2 regions of the Kitasatospora sp. NPDC052868 genome follow, and region 1 is predicted to be linked to the other one. Evidence: riboswitches for the same ligand, from Rfam matches in the RefSeq annotation. Region 1 holds a riboswitch; the other holds the start of a gene.
The links. Region 1 has a riboswitch for cobalamin ahead of ACIGZJ_RS07570 (ribonucleoside-diphosphate reductase subunit alpha). Riboswitches for the same ligand answer to the same signal wherever they lie in the genome.
Positions count from the first base shown of each region.

Region 2: linked by a shared signal. The riboswitch ahead of metE (5-methyltetrahydropteroyltriglutamate--homocysteine S-methyltransferase) and the one ahead of ACIGZJ_RS07570 (ribonucleoside-diphosphate reductase subunit alpha) in region 1 are both predicted to bind cobalamin.

Region 1 is NZ_JBITZW010000003.1:248,807-253,968, reverse strand. Features, by position in the region: gene ACIGZJ_RS07585 (glycoside hydrolase family 26 protein) at 1-29, opposite strand, end outside; gene ACIGZJ_RS07580 (glycosyltransferase family 2 protein) at 26-1,627, opposite strand; gene ACIGZJ_RS07575 (hypothetical protein) at 1,787-2,932, opposite strand; cobalamin riboswitch at 3,089-3,230, shown strand; gene ACIGZJ_RS07570 (ribonucleoside-diphosphate reductase subunit alpha) at 3,415-5,162, shown strand, end outside.
Region 2 is NZ_JBITZW010000008.1:23,455-28,616, reverse strand. Features, by position in the region: gene ACIGZJ_RS15490 (isochorismate synthase) at 1-45, opposite strand, end outside; gene dhbA (2,3-dihydro-2,3-dihydroxybenzoate dehydrogenase) at 127-870, opposite strand; cobalamin riboswitch at 1,166-1,386, shown strand; gene metE (5-methyltetrahydropteroyltriglutamate--homocysteine S-methyltransferase) at 1,524-3,860, shown strand; gene ACIGZJ_RS15475 (ArsR/SmtB family transcription factor) at 3,927-4,268, opposite strand; gene ACIGZJ_RS15470 (tautomerase family protein) at 4,369-4,779, shown strand; gene ACIGZJ_RS15465 (hypothetical protein) at 4,840-5,162, opposite strand, start outside.

The DNA of each region.
Region 1 (5,162 bases):
CCCCGTCCGGAAGTGGTGTGGAGCGTCATGCCGATGCGTCCTGGGATCGGGGCTGGATGAGGATGCGGCCGACGGTCACCGCGTAGAACAGGCCGGAGGAGAGGACCAGGGCGAAGTCCAGCGGGTACATCGTGAACATCCGGTAGACCGCCGCGACCACCCAGACCAGCGCGGAGCCCGCGCCCCAGACGATGACGCCGGTCCAGAACCGCCGCTGGCGGTTCTTGGCCTTGCTCGAACCGGTCGGCTGCCAGCCGCGCTCGCGCCCGCGGACGAGGTCCCAGACGGCGAAGAAGTGCGCCCAGCCGTACATCATCCGGCCGGCCCAGGCCTCCAGGCGGTACGGCGCCCGGTGCCAGAGCGGGAAGATCAGGGTCGCGTACACCAGGCTGGGGATGACGAGCGTCAGGTGCTCGACCTTCAGCAGGTCGGGCCGCCAGAGCAGCAGCATGATCGGCAGCATCGGCAGCGCGAAGGTCAGCAGCGCGGTGTGGATGTAGTACAGGAACCCGGAGATGTAGCAGAGCCGGGTGGTGAAATCGAGCTTGGTCTTCCAGAACTTCCGGCTGGTCATCAGCGACATCGAGCCCATGCACCAGCGGTACTGCTGGTTCTGGAAGGCCCCCGCGTTGTCCGGGCAGACGCCGGTGGACAGCGCCACCGGTATGTACTGCAGGTCCCAGCCGAGGGCGCGCAGGTCGAAGCCGGTGTGGACGTCCTCGGAGTGGGCTATCAGCGTGGTGCCGCCGTTCTCGTCCAGCGCCGCCCGCCGGTAGACCGCGCAGCTGCCGACGCAGATCGCGCCGTCGTTGCGCTGCCGGGCGACCTGGACCGAGCGGTAGAACAGCTCCTGGATCGCCCCGGCGCCGCGCTCGATCCAGTTCTGCGAGTCCAGCACCCGGAAGAACTGCGGCGTCTGCACGATGGCGAGCCTGCTGTCCCGCTGCAGGTACGGCAGGACCTCGTGCAGCAGGTCGTGGCGGGGCGCGAAGTCGGCGTCGAGGATCAGGATGAACTCGCCGTCCGAGCGCCCGAAGCCGTAGTGCAGGTTGCCGGCCTTCTTGAACCAGCCGCGGTTCTCCCGGACGCCGTAGCGGAAGCCGAAGTCGGCGGCCATCGCCTCGACCTCGGGGTTCGCCGCGTCGTCCAGGACGAACGGCATCACCAGGCCCGGGTAGTGCTCGGCCATCTTCCGGACGTACGTCCACGTGTTGTGCAGCACCTCGATCGGCTCGCCGCAGACCGGCAGGAAGACGTCCACGGTCGGGAGGTCGTCGGGCTTCCACTGCCGGACCAGCCGGCGGTGCTCCTTGATGTCGAAGTTCGGCGTGAAACTGTTCACGCGCAGCGACACCAGGTAGTAGACGACCGTGAAGAACAGGAACGGCACGCAGAGCCAGAACCACGACCCCACGGAGTACAGCTGGCCCTGGCTGATCACCAGGCAGGCGAAGCTGACCACCGAGCAGAGGGTCAGCACCCACTGGTGCCTGATGGTGTAGCTGTACTTCTCCTGCGAAGTGGGCGGGGCCGGCAGCAGCAGCGACGGGACGGGCTCTCCCGGGCTGCCGCGTCTGCGGCCTGCCGCTCTGCGCCGTCTGCTGGTCGCATTGACGGCAGCGCTCACCGCGCGGTACCTCCTGCTCGCTGATTCCCCGTCTCGGGGGCGCTTTGGGGCAGGCCGGTGCCTCCCCCCGAAAGCGGTCATCCTATCCGACGGCCATCTGCCGTCCGCACCGGGACGGTTGGCCGCCGGACGGTCCGCCGGCGGCCTCCTGCGGCAGACTCAGCCGGTGTGTCCGGCGCGGCCCAGCAGGACCGCCTTGGTGCGGTCCGCGAGCAGGGCGCCGGCGGTCGAGGCCACCGGGTCGCTCTGGTCCGGGGTCTGCTTGAGCGAGCCCGCCACGGTGAAGTAGCCGAAGCGGCCGATCGCGGCGTGCGTCTCCGTGCAGCCCGACTTGTCGGTCACGCAGAAGGTGGCCACGCCGGGGCCGGACAGGCCCTGGATCAGGCCGGCGTGACGGCCGAGCGCGCGGTCCGCGCCCGCCTTGTTGTCGAAGACCGCGACGCCGACGGTCACCGCGCTGTCGCCGCTGACGTACGTCGCGCGGACCAGCGAGCGGCAGGTGTCGTCGCCGAGGGCGAGGCCGAGGCCGCCGGTGGTCGCCTTGGAGCACGGGGACGTGGCCCCGGTCACCTTGCGGGTCCACACCTTGCCGTCGATGGTGCGGGTCTGGTCCGGGAACAGCGTCGCGGCGTCGACCGGGAGCTTGTCGGTGGCGGCGTCCGAGATGACGGCCAGCGCCTGCTCGGTGGGCACGCCCGCCGAGGTGGAGCTCGCGGTCGGCTTGGGGTCGGCCTTGGTGTCGCCGTTGCCGTTGATCCACACCGCGGCCGCGACCACGCCGCCGACCAGGACGGCGGCCAGCGCCGCGGCGCCGATCCACAGGCGCTTGCGCTTGCGGGACTCGTTCGCGTGGCGGTCCGCCATCGCACCCCAGTCCGGCTCGGCGGGGCCCTGCGGCGCGGGCTGCGGCCACTGGTTGTACGGGGCGGGCCCGCCGGGGCCCTGGGGCGGCCCGGTGTGGGGCTGCGGCGCGGGCTGCGGCATCGGCTGGGCCATCGGCTGCGGCGCGGGCTGCGGCTGGGCCATCGGCTGCGGGGCCGGCGGCGGGTACACCCCGGGCCCGCTCGGCACATGCGGCGGCGCCGGCGGCTGGGCCTGCGGCGGCACCCCGGCCCCCGGCTGCGCGTACGGGGTCGCGGGCGGCCCGAAGCCACCGGGCGGCGGCACCGGCGGCCCGCCCTGCTGCTGCGGCGGCACGGGCGGCTGACCCGGCGGCACCTGACCCGGCGTTTCCGGCTGCTGACCCGGCACCGGCTGCGCCGGCTGACGCGCCCACTCCGGCGGTACGCCCGTTCCCTCGCTCATGTGCCGAGATCGTAGGGCATGACCCTGACGGCCAGTCGTCCGGTAACCAATCCGTTCCCAAAACCGGCCGTCCACCGGACACGCCGGGGCCCGCGCCCGCACCCGCCGTCATCGTCCCGACACGCGGCGCCGCACAACATGTGGTGTCGCATCGAGCGGACACCACTAGATGTATGCTCGACCCTGCTGTCGACGCAGGGGAACCCGGTGCGAGTCCGGGACTGCCCCGCAGCGGTGTGCGGGCGGCTCCCCAAAGAGCCCGCGAGTCCGACTACCTGCCGACGGCGTGCCACGGCCTCCCCGCAGAGGCCCTGCAGCACGTGCAGTACTTCCGGGCCTCGCGGGCGGGCCGGGGATGCCACCGTCGCGCGACGCCACCGGGCGTTCGCGCCGTGCTCCCCTGCCCCGATCGGCCCGGTTGCCGGATCCGCCGCCGATCGCCGCCAGGAGAGAGCGCCTTGACCACCGCTGCCTCAGTCACCCTGCCCGCCCAGGGTTCCCCCGCCGAACCGACGGTTTCCGACCCCGGCGGTTCGCTGCTCCGGCTACTGACCGACCGCAGCGTCGATCTCCCCCAGGTGGACCCCGGCCATGTCGCCGCCGCCGCGCTCCGCGGCCGCCACGCCGGCTCGGACTTCGCCGAGCTGCGCGGGCTGGCCGTGGAGGCCGCCGCGTCGATGATCGCCGAGGACCCGCAGTACTCGAAGCTGGCCGCCCGTCTCCTCGCCCTGGAGATCGTCGACGAGGCCGTCAGCCAGGGCTCGGTCTCGTTCTCCGCCTCGATCGCCGTCGGCCACGCCGAGGGCCTGATCGGCGACACCACCGCCGCCTTCGTCGCCAAGCACGCCGACACCCTGAACGCCCTGATCGACCCCAGCGGCGACGACCGCTTCGAGTACTTCGGCCTGCGCACCGTGCAGAGCCGCTACCTGCTGCGCCACCCGATCACCCGCAAGGTCGTCGAGACCCCGCAGCACTTCCTGCTCCGCGTCGCCAGCGGCCTGGCGGTCGGCGACAACGAGCAGTCGGTGCGCGAGGTGGCCGAGCTGTACCGCCTGATGAGCCGGCTGGAGTACCTGACCTCCTCGCCGACCCTCTTCAACTCCGGCACCCGGCACCCGCAGATGTCGAGCTGCTACCTGCTCGACTCGCCGCTGGACAACCTGGACTCGATCTACTCGCGCTACGCCCAGATCGCCCGCCTCTCCAAGCACGCCGGCGGCATCGGCCTGTCCTACTCGCGGATCCGCTCGCGCGGCTCGCTGATCCGGGGCACCAACGGCAAGTCCAACGGCATCGTCCCGTTCCTGCGCACCCTCGACTCCTCGGTCGCCGCCGTCAACCAGGGCGGCCGCCGCAAGGGCGCGGCCTGCGTCTACCTGGAGACCTGGCACGCGGACATCGAGGAGTTCCTGGAGCTGCGCGACAACACCGGTGAGGAGGCGCGCCGCACCCACAACCTGAACCTGGCGCACTGGATCCCGGACGAGTTCATGCGCCGGGTGAACGCCAACGCCGACTGGTCGCTGTTCTCCCCCGCCGACGTGCCCGAGCTGGTCGACCTGTGGGGCGTCGAGTTCGACGAGGCCTACCTGAAGGCCGAGCAGGCCGGCAAGGCCGTCCGCACCATCCCCGCGCAGACCCTGTACGCCCGGATGATGCGCACCCTGGCGCAGACCGGCAACGGCTGGATGACCTTCAAGGACGCCTCCAACCGCGCCGCCAACCAGACCGCGCTGCCCGGCCGCACGGTGCACAGCTCCAACCTCTGCACCGAGATCCTGGAGGTCACGGACGACTCCGAGACCGCCGTCTGCAACCTCGGCTCGGTCAACCTCGGCGCGCACGTCGCCGCCGGTGCCACCGCCGCGGACCTGCTGAACGCCATGGACTGGGACCGGCTGGACGCCACCGTGCGCACCGCCGTCACCTTCCTCGACCGCGTGGTGGACATCAACTTCTACCCGACCCCCGAGGCCGGCGCGTCCAACTCGCGCTGGCGCCCGGTGGGCCTCGGCGTGATGGGCCTGCAGGACGTCTTCTTCCAGCTCCGCCTGGACTTCGACTCCGCCGAGGCCAAGCAGCTCTCCACCCTGATCTCCGAGCGCATCATGCTCACCGCCTACGAGCGCTCCGCCGACCTGGCCGAGCAGCTGGGCCGGCACGAGGCGTACGGCGAGACCCGCGCCGCCCGCGGCGAGCTGCACATCGACCACTTCCCGAGCGCCGC
Region 2 (5,162 bases), on a different contig from region 1:
CAGCGGGGTCGCGACGGGGGACCGGGCCTCGGAAGCCGTGGTCATGGTGCTCCGTTCTGCCCGGTGCCGGGGGCACCGGGGTGAGGGGACTCGAAGGGGCGCGCTTCCGGGCCGCCCGGGTCGGGGTCAGGCCCGCAGCGTGGCGCCGCCGTCGACGTAGAGGTCGTGCATGGTCACGTGCCGCGCGCGGTCGCCGGCCAGGAAGAGCACGGCCTCGGCGATGTCCTCGGGGGCGGCGATCCGGCCGAGCGGGATCCCCACCCGGTAGGTGGCCGGGTCGCCTTCGAGGACCCGGCGCTCGGCGTCGTCGTCGGTCCACAGCGCGCGCTGCATCGGTGTGTCGGTGGACCCGGGCGAGACCAGGTTGCAGCGCACACCGGAGGCGGCCAGTTCCAGGCCCAGGCAGCGCATGAACATCGTGGTGGCCGCCTTGGAGGCCGCGTAGGCGGCCATGTTCATCCGGGGGACGCCGGCGGCGTTGGACCCGACGGTGACGATGCTGCCCCGGCCGCGCCCGGCCATCCGGCGCCCGACGGAGCGGCAGGTGTGGAAGACCCCGGTGGTGTTGACGGCGAAGGTGCGCTGCCAGTCCTCGTCGCTGGTTTCGATGGCCGGTCCGGCGTGCAGCACGCCCGCGACGTTGACCAGGATGTCGAGCGGTCCGTACTCACGCTCGGCCTGGTCCACCAGCCGATCGACGGCTTCGGCGTCCGTGACGTCGAGGCGGTGGACCGAGGGCCCGGAGGGGGAGAGGTCGCAGGCCACGACGCGGGCCCCGCGATCGGCCAGCAGCCGGGCGACGGCGGCCCCGATGCCCTGGGCGGCGCCGGTGACCAGGGCGGTCCGGCCCTCGAACTCCTCGGTGGATATCGATGCCACGGGTCACCGCGCCTTCGTGGCGGCCGACTTGGCGGCGTCCAGGCCGGTGCGACGCGGTCTGGGGACGCGGCTGAAGGCGGGTGGCATGGACGTTCTCCCTGGGGTCGGAGCGCGGCGGCTGTCGGACAGGCTTGCGAGACAACGAGGTAAGGTTAGCCTAACCGCATCGGGGGGCTCCAGCGCCGCCCGGGACGCGCCCGCGCGGCCGTCGTCGTGCCCGTGCGCCCCGGACCGCGCGGCCGTCCGGAATCCGGACCCGGTCGTGACGGGCGGGGCTCGCGGGCCCTAGGGTGGAGGTGCAGTCGGTTCGCCGTGTCCTCCAGCCACGGCGTCGTAAGAGGGAACCCGGTGGGAATCCGGGACTGCCCCGCAGCGGTGAGTGGGAACGACCGCCGTCACATGCACTGGGCCCCGAGGGGCCTGGGAAGCGACGGCCAGTAGGTGTCCGCCTGACTCAGGCGGACGTGCCGACGAGTCCGAAGACCTGCCACTGCCCGTGTGCACCCCGCACGCGGAGATCTCGGTGACCTCGTGGGCGGGTCGGCGGAGCGGGCGGGCACATCCTGGTGTCGCGCACCCACTGTCGTACCTTCACGTCCTCGTGCTCTCCCGGGATCGCAGCGCGACTCGCGAAGGAGAGTTCCGTGTCATCGAGTTCCACCACCGCTGCCGCCACCCCCTCCACCACCGCCCCGCAGGCCACCGTCCACGGCTACCCGCGGCAGGGCCCCAACCGGGAGCTGAAGAAGGCGATCGAGGGGTACTGGGCCGGCCGGGTCGGCGCCGAGGCCCTGCAGACCACCGCGGCGCGGCTGCGCCGCGACACCTGGCAGCGGCTCGCCGACTCCGGCGTCTCCGAGGTCCCCACCGGGGACTTCTCGCTCTACGACCACGTGCTGGACACCACCGTCGCCGTCGGCGCGATCCCGGCCCGGCACCGCGCGGCCGTCGACGCCGACCCGCTGGACGGCTACTTCGCCATGGCGCGCGGCACCCAGGAGGTGGCGCCGCTGGAGATGACCAAGTGGTTCGACACCAACTACCACTACCTGGTACCCGAGTTGGGGCCGGACACGGTCTTCGCCGCCAACCCGGCCAAGCCGGTCGGCGAACTGCGCGAGGCCCTCGGCCTCGGCCTCACCGCCCGCCCCGTCCTGGTCGGTCCGCTGACCTACCTGCTGCTGGCCAAGCCCGCCCCCGGCGTCGCGGCCGACTTCCAGCCGGTCACCCTGCTGGACCGGCTGCTGCCCGTCTACGCCGAGCTCCTCGGCGAACTGCGCGCGGCCGGCGCCGAATGGGTGCAGCTGGACGAGCCCGCCCTGGTCCAGGACCGCACCCCGGCCGAACTCAACGCCGCCGCCCGCGCCTACCGCGAGCTCGGAGCCCTGACGAGTCGGCCGAAGCTGCTGGTCGCCGGCTACTTCGACCGCCTCGGCGAGGCCCTCCCGGTGCTGGCCAAGGCCCCGATCGAGGGCCTCGCACTGGACTTCACCGGCCCCGCCGCCGCCAACCTCGACGACCTCGCCGCGGTCGGCGGCCTGCCCGGCAAGCGCCTGATCGCCGGCGTGGTCGACGGGCGCAACATCTGGCTCAACGACCTGGAGAAGTCCCTCGCCACCCTCGGCACCCTGCTCGGGCTCGCCGACCGGGTCGACGTCGCCCCGTCCTGCTCCCTGCTGCACGTCCCGCTGGACGCCGAGGCCGAGCGCGACCTCGACCCGCAGGTCGCCCGCTGGCTGGCCTTCGCCCGCCAGAAGACCGCCGAGATCACCACCCTGGCCCGCGGCCTGCGCGAGGGCACCCACACCATCACGGCCCAACTCGCCGTCAACCGGGCCGGACTGGCCTCCCGCGCGGCCTCGGCACTCACCCACGACCCGGCCGTCCGGGCCCGGGTCGGCGCCACCACCGCCCGGGACGCCCGCCGCGACCAGGCCTACGCCGAACGTGCCGCCGCCCAGCGCGCCCGCCTCGACCTGCCGCCGCTGCCGACCACCACCATCGGCTCCTTCCCGCAGACCACCGAACTGCGCACCGCCCGCGCCGACCTGCGGGCCGGCCGGATCGACGCCGGCACCTACCAGGACCGGATGCGGGCCGAGGTCCGCGAGGTGATCGCCTACCAGGAGAAGGCCGGCCTCGACGTCCTGGTCCACGGCGAGCCCGAACGCAACGACATGGTCCAGTACTTCGCCGAGCAGCTGAGCGGCTACCTGGCCACCCAGCACGGCTGGGTGCAGTCCTACGGCACCCGCTACGTCCGCCCGCCGGTGCTGGCCGGCGACATCTCCCGCCCGCACCCGATGACCGTCGACTGGTTCCGCTACGCGCAGGACCAGACGGACCGTCCGGTCAAGGGCATGCTCACCGGCCCGGTCACCATGCTCGCCTGGTCCTTCGTCCGCGACGACCAGCCGCTCGGCGACACCGCCCGCCAGGTCGCGCTCGCCCTGCGCGACGAGGTCGCCGACCTGGAGGCGGCCGGCGCCGCGGTGATCCAGGTGGACGAGCCCGCGCTGCGCGAGACCCTCCCGCTGCGGGCCGCCGACCGGCCCGCCTACCTGGACTGGGCCACCGAGTCGTTCCGGATCTCCACCTCGGGCGTCCGGGCCGACACCCAGATCCACACCCACATGTGCTACGCCGAGTTCGGCGAGATCATGGCCGCGATCGACGAGTTGGACGCCGACGTGATCTCCCTGGAGGCCGCCCGCTCGCACATGCAGGTGGCCCATGAGCTGGCCGGCGCCGGCTACCCGCGCGAGGTCGGCCCGGGCGTGTACGACATCCACTCGCCCCGGGTGCCGAGCACCGCGGAGGCCGCCGCGCTGCTCCGCAGGGGGCTGGCGGCGATCCCCGCCGAGCGGCTCTGGGTCAACCCCGACTGCGGTCTGAAGACCCGCGGTTGGCCCGAGACCCGCGCCTCGCTGGAGAGCCTGGTCGAGGCCGCCCGACTGGTCCGCGCCGAACTGGACGGCTGACCGCCACGCCGGGGCGGGTGCGCGCATCGGCTGCGTGCGCACCCGCCCCGGCACTTCCGCGCGTACCTAGGCCGCACCGGACCGGTCCGGTGCGGGCTCGGCCAGGACCAGATCGAGGAGACCGGGGAACCGCTGGTCGAACTCGGGGCGGCGGAGCCGGTTGAGCCGGCGCGGGCCCTCGTCGCGCTGCTCGACGAGGCCGGCGGCCCGCAGCACAGTGAAGTGGTGGCTGCGTGTCGCCTTGGTCACCGGGAGGTCGAACGTGCCGCAGGCCCGGGTCCAGTCGGGGGCGCCGGCCAACTCCCTGAGGATGGTGCGCCGCACGGGGTCGCCGAGCGCGTCGAGCGCGTCCTGGAGCGACACCTCGGTCGGATGGGCGTGGGTGAGGCTGCGGGTGCGGGCGGACACGGTTGATCCCTCGGCAGGGTGTTCGACGGTCGTCGTACACTGTTATGGTCGATGCTCGTCGAACACTGTAGCCCGGGCCCTCCGGAAAGCGAGCGTTCCCATGCCTCTGGTCCGTATCGACCTGTCCGTCACCCGGCCGCCCGCCCTCCGGCGCGCCATCGCCGACGGCGTGCACCAGGCCCTCGTCGACGCCGTCGGCATCCCGGCCGGCGACCGCTTCCAGATCGTCACCCCGCACGATCCCGAGGAGCTGGTCTTCGACCCGAACTACCTCGACGTGGCCCGCCGGGACGTCGTCTGCGTGCAGATCACCCTGGTCGCGGGTCGGCCCCGGGAGGTCAAGCTCGCCCTGTACCGACAGATCGCGGCCAACCTGGCCGATGTCGGCGTGCGGCCCGAGGACGTGTTCGTCACGCTCGTCGAGAACGCCCTCGACAACTGGTCGGTGGGCAACGGCAGGGCGCAACTGGTCGACCTGGGTGGTGTGGCGGGAGTCCGCGTCGAGCCGTGATGCGTCGCATCACGGCTGTCGTGCGCGCCGGCCGGCCCCCGACATCCCGACGCGAAAGCCCTACTGCCGGGCGACGCCGGGGGTGAGCTGGTAGCGCTCCGGGCGGCTGACGGTACGGCGCTCCTCGGGGGTGAGGAGGTCCCGGCGGGCCAGCCAGGCGAGCAGGCGCAGTCGGGCGTGCTGGTCCCGGCGGTCCGGGAGGCCGCTCCCGGCGGGCTGCGGGGTGGTGGGCAGGCCGTCCTCGCGGAGCAGGACCCTGGTCGGCCGGCCGTCCTCGGCGGGGACGACCTCCAGGACGGAGAACCGCGAGCCGGGCGGGAAGACCACCTCGTGCTCGCCGTCCTCGGCGAACACCGCGGTCCTGCGGCCGGTCACCGACCACA